DNA from 3 places in the Geodermatophilus sp. SYSU D01105 genome. Region 2 is predicted to be linked to each of the others. Evidence: predicted binding sites of a transcription regulator. Region 2 holds the regulator's gene; each other region holds the start of a gene.
The links. Region 2 encodes LexA, which represses DNA repair genes until DNA is damaged. Its sites were predicted from a motif close to TCGAACANNTGTTCGA; they were not measured.
Positions count from the first base shown of each region.

Region 1: recA (recombinase RecA) is a predicted target of LexA. The motif match lies at 1,060-1,075, and genes of this name have one in related genera.
Region 3: dnaB (replicative DNA helicase) is a predicted target of LexA. The motif match lies at 1,116-1,131, and genes of this name have one in related genera.

Region 1 is NZ_JBJGYR010000033.1:3,018-5,284, reverse strand. It holds gene ACI79I_RS22480 (MFS transporter) at 1-676, shown strand, start outside; gene ACI79I_RS22475 (DUF3046 domain-containing protein) at 836-1,030, shown strand; gene recA (recombinase RecA) at 1,205-2,242, shown strand; gene ACI79I_RS22465 (regulatory protein RecX) at 2,245-2,267, shown strand, end outside.
Region 2 is NZ_JBJGYR010000024.1:58,075-60,341, forward strand. It holds gene ACI79I_RS20340 (LysM peptidoglycan-binding domain-containing protein) at 1-459, opposite strand, end outside; gene lexA (transcriptional repressor LexA) at 663-1,415, shown strand; gene ACI79I_RS20350 (hypothetical protein) at 1,435-2,267, opposite strand, start outside.
Region 3 is NZ_JBJGYR010000007.1:51,412-53,678, reverse strand. It holds gene rplI (50S ribosomal protein L9) at 1-446, shown strand, start outside; gene dnaB (replicative DNA helicase) at 1,231-2,267, shown strand, end outside.

The sequences.
Region 1 (2,267 bases), on a different contig from region 2:
GCTGCTGCTGGCCCGGCGGCTGAGGGGCACGGGGGCCGGCGGTGTCGTCCGCCCACGGCGGGCGACCGCGACGGCGTTGCGCGCGGTGTGGGCCGACCCGGGCGGCCGCCTGGGCCTGACCGCGGTCGTCGTCTCCCACTCGGTGATGGTCGGCGTGATGGTGATGACGCCCGTGCACATGGGGCACGCCGGGGGCCCGGAGGGGACGACGCTGCGCGTCATCGGCCTCGTGATCAGCGTGCACGTCGCCGGCATGTACCTGTTCTCCCCACTGGTGGGGCAGCTGGCCGACCGGGTCGGGCGCCGCGCCGTCGTCGCCGTGGCCGCGGCGCTGTTGCTGGCCGCGGCAGCGCTCGCCGGCACAGCCGCCCCTGGGGCGGCCCTCCAGCTGGGGGCGGGCCTGTTGCTGCTGGGCCTGGGCTGGTCCTGCGGGCTGATCGCCGGCTCCACCCTGGTGACCGAGTCGGTCGGGGAGCAGCAGCGGCCCACGGCGCAGGGCGGGACGGACCTGCTCATGGGACTGGGCGCGGCGCTGGCCGGCGTCGTCGGTGGCCCGCTGTTGACCTTCGGCGGCTACGGGCTCGTGGCGGCGGTGTCGGCTGCGCTGGTCGTCCCGCTCGTGCTGGTCTGGGCCCGGGCCGGCCTGGTGCCGGACCCGGCTCAGCGCCCCCGGTAGTTGCGGTAGAGCAGGACCAGCGAGACCACGAGGCACAGCACGATGCCGATCTCGAGGACGAGGTCCCACGTCGACGACCCGGTGCTGGGGATCACACGACCAGCGTAGGAGCCCGCCGGCCCGGGCGGTCCTCCGCGAGCGCGCGCTAGCGTCGAGGACGTGCGCCTGCAGGATTTCTGGTCCCGCCTCACCTCCCACTTCGGCTCCATGCGGGCCGAGAGCGTGGCCCGTGACCACGTCTTCGCCTCCCTCGGCGGGCGCACCGCGGTCGAGGCGATCGAGGCGGGACTCCCGGTGCGCAGGGTGTGGCTGGCCATCTGTGAGGAGTACGACGTCCCGCAGAAGGAGCGGTGAGTCGACGGCGCGGCGTGTCACCCTGGCAGTCGAACACACGTTCGGTCTAGATTGGTCCGGCAGTCCACAGGCCGGGTGCCCGTCCACAGGTCCACCGGTTCCCCCGGAAGTGTCAGACCCCCGCCCTAGCGTCGACACCGACCCGCTCCACGCGACTTCCCGAAGGTGAGCACCATGGCAACGCTCGACCGCGACAAGGCCCTCGACATGGCCCTCGCCCAGATCGACAAGCAGTTCGGCAAGGGCTCGGTCATGCGGCTGGGCGACAACGCCGCACAGGCGATCAAGGTCATCCCGACCGGCTCCATCGCCCTCGACATCGCACTCGGCATCGGCGGCCTCCCGCGCGGCCGCGTCATCGAGGTGTACGGCCCCGAGGCCTCCGGTAAGACGACGGTCGCCCTCCACGCGGTGGCCAACGCCCAGGCCGCAGGTGGCATCGCGGCGTTCATCGACGCCGAGCACGCGCTCGACCCGGAGTACGCCCGCGCGATCGGTGTCGACACCGACGCCCTGCTGGTGAGCCAGCCCGACACCGGTGAGCAGGCGCTCGAGATCGCCGACATGCTGATCCGCTCCGGCGCGCTCGACATCATCGTCATCGACTCGGTCGCCGCCCTGGTGCCCCGCGCCGAGATCGAGGGCGAGATGGGTGACAGCCACGTCGGTCTGCAGGCCCGGCTGATGAGCCAGGCGCTGCGCAAGATCACCGGTGCACTGAACAGCTCCGGCACCACCGCGATCTTCATCAACCAGCTGCGCGAGAAGGTCGGCGTCGTCTACGGCTCCCCGGAGGTCACCACCGGTGGCCGCGCGCTGAAGTTCTACTCGTCGGTCCGGCTGGACGTCCGTCGCATCGAGACCCTCAAGCAGGGGACCGAGGCCGTCGGCAGCCGGGTGCGCGTGAAGGTCGTCAAGAACAAGGTGGCCGCACCGTTCAAGCAGGCCGAGCTCGACCTCCTCTGGGGCACCGGCTTCAGCCGCGAGGGCGGCCTGATCGATGCCGGTGTCGAGCAGGGCTTCATCCGCAAGTCCGGCGCCTGGTACACGTACGAGGGCGACCAGCTCGGTCAGGGCAAGGAGAACGTCCGCAGCTTCCTGCGCGACAACCCCGACCTCGCCGACGAGATCGAGAAGAAGGTCAAGGAGAAGCTCGGCATCGGCCCGAAGCTCGACGCCCCTGCGTCCGCTGACGAGCCGGTCGACTTCTGACCGTGAGCAGCTGGCCCGAGGCCCG
Region 2 (2,267 bases):
GGTGTCACCGGCGACGAGGGGTCCGAGCCAGGACCCGAGCGCCACGCCGACCCCCAGCGCGAGGACCACCGCCAGCCGGCGCGCCCTGCGGGTCAGCCGCACCCCCGGACCCGGCCGGCGCCGCACCCGGCCACACCCGCCGCGCACGGGCCGCCCCGCGGGGGGACCGGGCACCGCGGCCCCCGCCGGCCGGGCCGGGCCCGGGCGCGCCTGCCCGGGCCGCGCCGGACCCGGCCGGGTGGCCGACGAGCCGACGGGCCCGGCCGCACCGTCGTCGGCCGCCCGGACCGACTCGGGCCGGCAGGCGCCGACCCGGGACACGGCTGCCCGCGACACCGGAGGCCGTGGACGGCGCCCGGTCGCACCGTCGTCGGCCACCGGGACCGCACGGAGCCGGGGCCGCCAGGGCACCTGCACCGCGTCGTCGAAGTCCAGCACCGCCTGCCGCACGCCCGCCACGACCACTCCTCCCACCGCTCACCCGAGCCGTCGAACGCCTGTTCGATTCGAACGGCTGTGCGATGTCTACCGGATGGGTCCGACGAACGCCATCGCGCCCTGGCCTGCAGTTCGAACACCTGTTTGATCGAGGGACCCCGGCACGCTACGGTCGGTCCCGAACGACGAGACGTGCTGCGACAGCAGCCGGCGAGGAGGCGACGGTGGCGGAGAAGAGCGGGACGTCGGGGAGCCGCCGGAGGACGACCGGCGCGCCGGCGGCCACCGAGACGGCGGCCGTGCGGACCTTCCCCGACCGGAGCGAGGCCGGGGACGGCCTGACCCAGCGCCAGCGGCGCGTCCTCGAGGTCATCCGCGACTCCATCGACCGCCGGGGCTACCCGCCCTCGGTGCGCGAGATCGGTGAGGCCGTCGGCCTGTCCTCGGCCTCCTCGGTGGCCCACCAGCTCACGGTCCTGCAGAAGAAGGGCTGGCTGCGCCGCGACCCGAACCGGCCCCGGGCCCTCGACGTCCGCCTGCCCGGCGACGCACCTGGCGAGCTCGTGGCCACCGCCACCCCGGCCGGCACCGACGAGGCGCCGGCCCCCACCTACGTCCCGCTCGTCGGCCGGATCGCCGCCGGTGGCCCGGTGCTCGCCGAGCAGGCGGTCGAGGACGTCTTCCCGCTGCCCCGGGAACTGGTCGGCGAGGGCACCCTCTTCATGCTCAAGGTCGCCGGCGACTCGATGGTCGAGGCGGCCATCTGCGACGGCGACTGGGTCGTGGTGCGCCAGCAGCCGACGGCCGAGAACGGCGAGATCGTGGCCGCCATGATCGACGGCGAGGCAACGGTCAAGACCTACAAGCGTCGTGACGGCCACGTGTGGCTGCTGCCGCACAACCCCGCCTACGAGCCCATCCCGGGTGACGAGGCGACCATCCTCGGTCGCGTCGTCACCGTGCTGCGCCGGGTCTGACCACAGGCGCCGGCCGGGCTCAGGAGCGCCGGCGCAGCCTCCCGCCGACCCACACCAGGGCCGCGGCGACCACGGCCGCGATCGCGGCCGCCGCGATCGCCGGCATGCCGCCGTCGTCGGTGCTGAGCAGGTCAGGGAGGGAGCCGTCCTCCGACGCCGACGGTGCGGCGGCGCTCGGGAGCTGGCCCAACGGGACGACGGTGACGTCGGCGGGCAGTCCCTCGCTGGTCACGACCAGGCCCGAGGCGTCGGCGGTGAAGCTGACCGCCTCACCCTGCGGTGACGCGGGCAGGGGCAGCCGGACCGGGTCGGCGGCCAGCGCACCCGCCACGTCCGAACCCGACAGCGGCCAGACGTAGGCGTCGGTGTAGGTCCGCAGGGCCAGGAACCGGCCATCGGCCGAGACCGCTCCCCCGGTGACCATGAGCTGCCCGGCGCGACCGACCGGGCCGCCCGGGGTCCCGGTGAGGGTGAACTCGACACCCGCCACCTCGGTGAGGCCCACCGTGCCGGCGTCGACGAGCGCGCTCACCGGGCGGTACACCGAGCTGGCGCCGAGCACCTCCTTGGTCACCAGGTAGGGCGTGCCGTCCGGCGCGAGGAGCAGCGCCTCCACGTCCCGGGGCCCCTCCGGGAAGGCCAGCCGGTACACCGCGGTGCTGCCGTCCGGCCGCAGGGCCAGCAGCGCCACCGTCTCCCGCGTGCCGTTGTTGTCGCCGGTGTCGGCCAGCCACACCGTCCCGTCGGCGCCGACCGCGAGGTCCTCGGGGTCATAGGGGTCGACCGGCGCGCTGCGCACGTCGACCACCTGACAGGTGGCGTCCAGGACGTGGACGTCGAGCCGCTCCCCGC
Region 3 (2,267 bases), on a different contig from region 2:
AGAAGCTGATCCTGACGCAGGAGGTCACCGGTCTCGGGTCCTCCGGTGACACCGTGGAGGTCAAGGGCGGGTACGCCCGCAACTACCTCCTGCCCCGCGGCCTGGCCATCGTCGCCACCCGCGGTGCCGAGAAGCAGGTCGACTCCCTGCGCCGGGCGCGGGCCGCCCGCGAGGTCCGGACGCTCGAGGAGGCCCAGGCCGTCGCCGGGCGCCTGTCGGGTCTGACCGTGCGGGTGCCGGCCCGCGCCGGTGAGGGTGGCCGCCTGTTCGGCCGGGTCACCACCGCCGACGTCGTGAACGCCGTGACCGCCGCGGGCGGCCCCGAGCTCGACCGTCGCCGGGTGGAGCTGCCCAGCAGCATCAAGACCACCGGACAGCACACCGTGACCGTGCGGGTGCACCCCGAGGTGACCACCCAGCTGGCGATCGAGGTCGTCCCCGGTTGACAGCGGACCCCTCCCGGAGGGGTCACAGTGCCCGCGAGGGGCGTCGGACTCCGGTCCGGCGCCCCTCGCGGCGTTGCGGGGCCGGTCGGCCGACCGCAGGGCCAGCGAGACCTGGCCGGGCAGGTCCCCGACGTGCCGGATCTCCCCCTCCGGCGAGCTCGCCCCCTGCCCCGAGCACACGAGCACCCGGCGCGCGCCCTCGACGAGCTGTGCCTGGTCGAAGGCGACGGCCTCCCCCCAGGACCACGGGTCGACCAGCGTGCGGCCGACTGCCGTGGGACCTCCCCTCCACGGCCGCCGTCGCGGGCTGCGACGGTCGGCGTCGCGCAGCCACGGTGGCCTGTCCGGTCGACCTGTGGACGTGTGACCCGTGGGGCTGCTGTGCGGGGGTGGCGACACGCCGGGGCGCGACACCCGGATTTCACGCGGCTTTTTCCCGTCCACACCCCGTGGGTCGTCTCTGCGCAGGTCAGACGCGGGATACGCGGGTGTCCCCGCGGCCGTCCCCCGCTGTCTCCACATGTCGACACGTCTGTGTCCACCGACTTGTCCACAAGTTGTGCAGAACGGGGTGCACACCGGTGTTGGACGGGTCCGTCCGGTGTTCCTAACGTCCTCTCCGGCTCCCCCGGCAGGCACGAACTGTCGGTGTCCCGGGGTAGCAATGACCCGAACAGACGTTCGAGTCAGGCGTACGTCGTTTCTGGTGCTTCCCCCACCAGGCCCCGGTCCTCCGGCCGGGGTCTGTTCGCGGGTGCGCTGGTGAGTGGATGGAGGAACCACCGTGGCGGTGGCCGACGACTTCAGCCGACCGACCCCGACGGCTCCGCAGTACGACCGGCAGCCGCCGCAGGACGTCGCGGCGGAGCAGTCGGTGCTCGGCGGCATGCTGCTGAGCAAGGACGCGATCGCCGACGTCGTCGAGGTGCTGGCCGGCAACGACTTCTACCGCCCGGCGCACCAGGTGATCTTCGACTGCATCCTCGACCTGTACGGGCGGGGTGAGCCGGCCGACGCGATCACCGTGGCCGCCGAGCTCAACCGCACCGACCAGCTGTCGAAGATGGGGGGTGCGGTCTACCTGCACACGCTGATCCAGTCGACACCCACCGCCGCCAACGCCGGCTACTACGCCGCGATCGTCGCCGAGCAGGCCACGCTGCGCCGGCTGGTCGAGGCCGGCACCCGCGTCGTGCAGCTGGGGTACGGCGCGGCCGGCGGCAAGGGCGACGTCGACGACATCGTCGACCGTGCCCAGCAGGAGATCTACGAGGTCACCGAGAAGCGGATGAGCGAGGACTACGCGCGCCTCGAGGACGTCCTGCAGCCGACGATGGACGAGCTGGACGCCATCGCCTCTCGCGGCGGCACCGCCCGCGGCGTGCCCACCGGCATCCGCGACCTCGACGAGCTCACCAACGGCCTGCAGGCCGGCCAGATGGTCGTCATCGCCGCGCGGCCCGGTGTGGGCAAGGCCCTGGCCCTGGACACGCCGATCGCGACGCCCACGGGCTGGACGACGATGGGTGACATCCGTGTCGGGGAGCAGGTCATGGGCTCCGACGGCCGGCCGACGACGGTGGTGGCCGCCACCGAGGTGATGACCGGGCGTCCCTGCTACGAGGTGCACTTCTCCGATGGCTCGGTGATCGTCGCCGACGCCCTGCACCAGTGGCTGACGGAGACCCGGGCCAGCCGGAGGTCCGCGCAGGCGGCGCGCACGGGCTCCAACCGGTACCGCAACCAGCGGACGTTCGCGCAGGTCCGGACGACGGAGGAGATCGCCCGCACCGTCCGGTGCACGACGAAGGACGCCCGGCT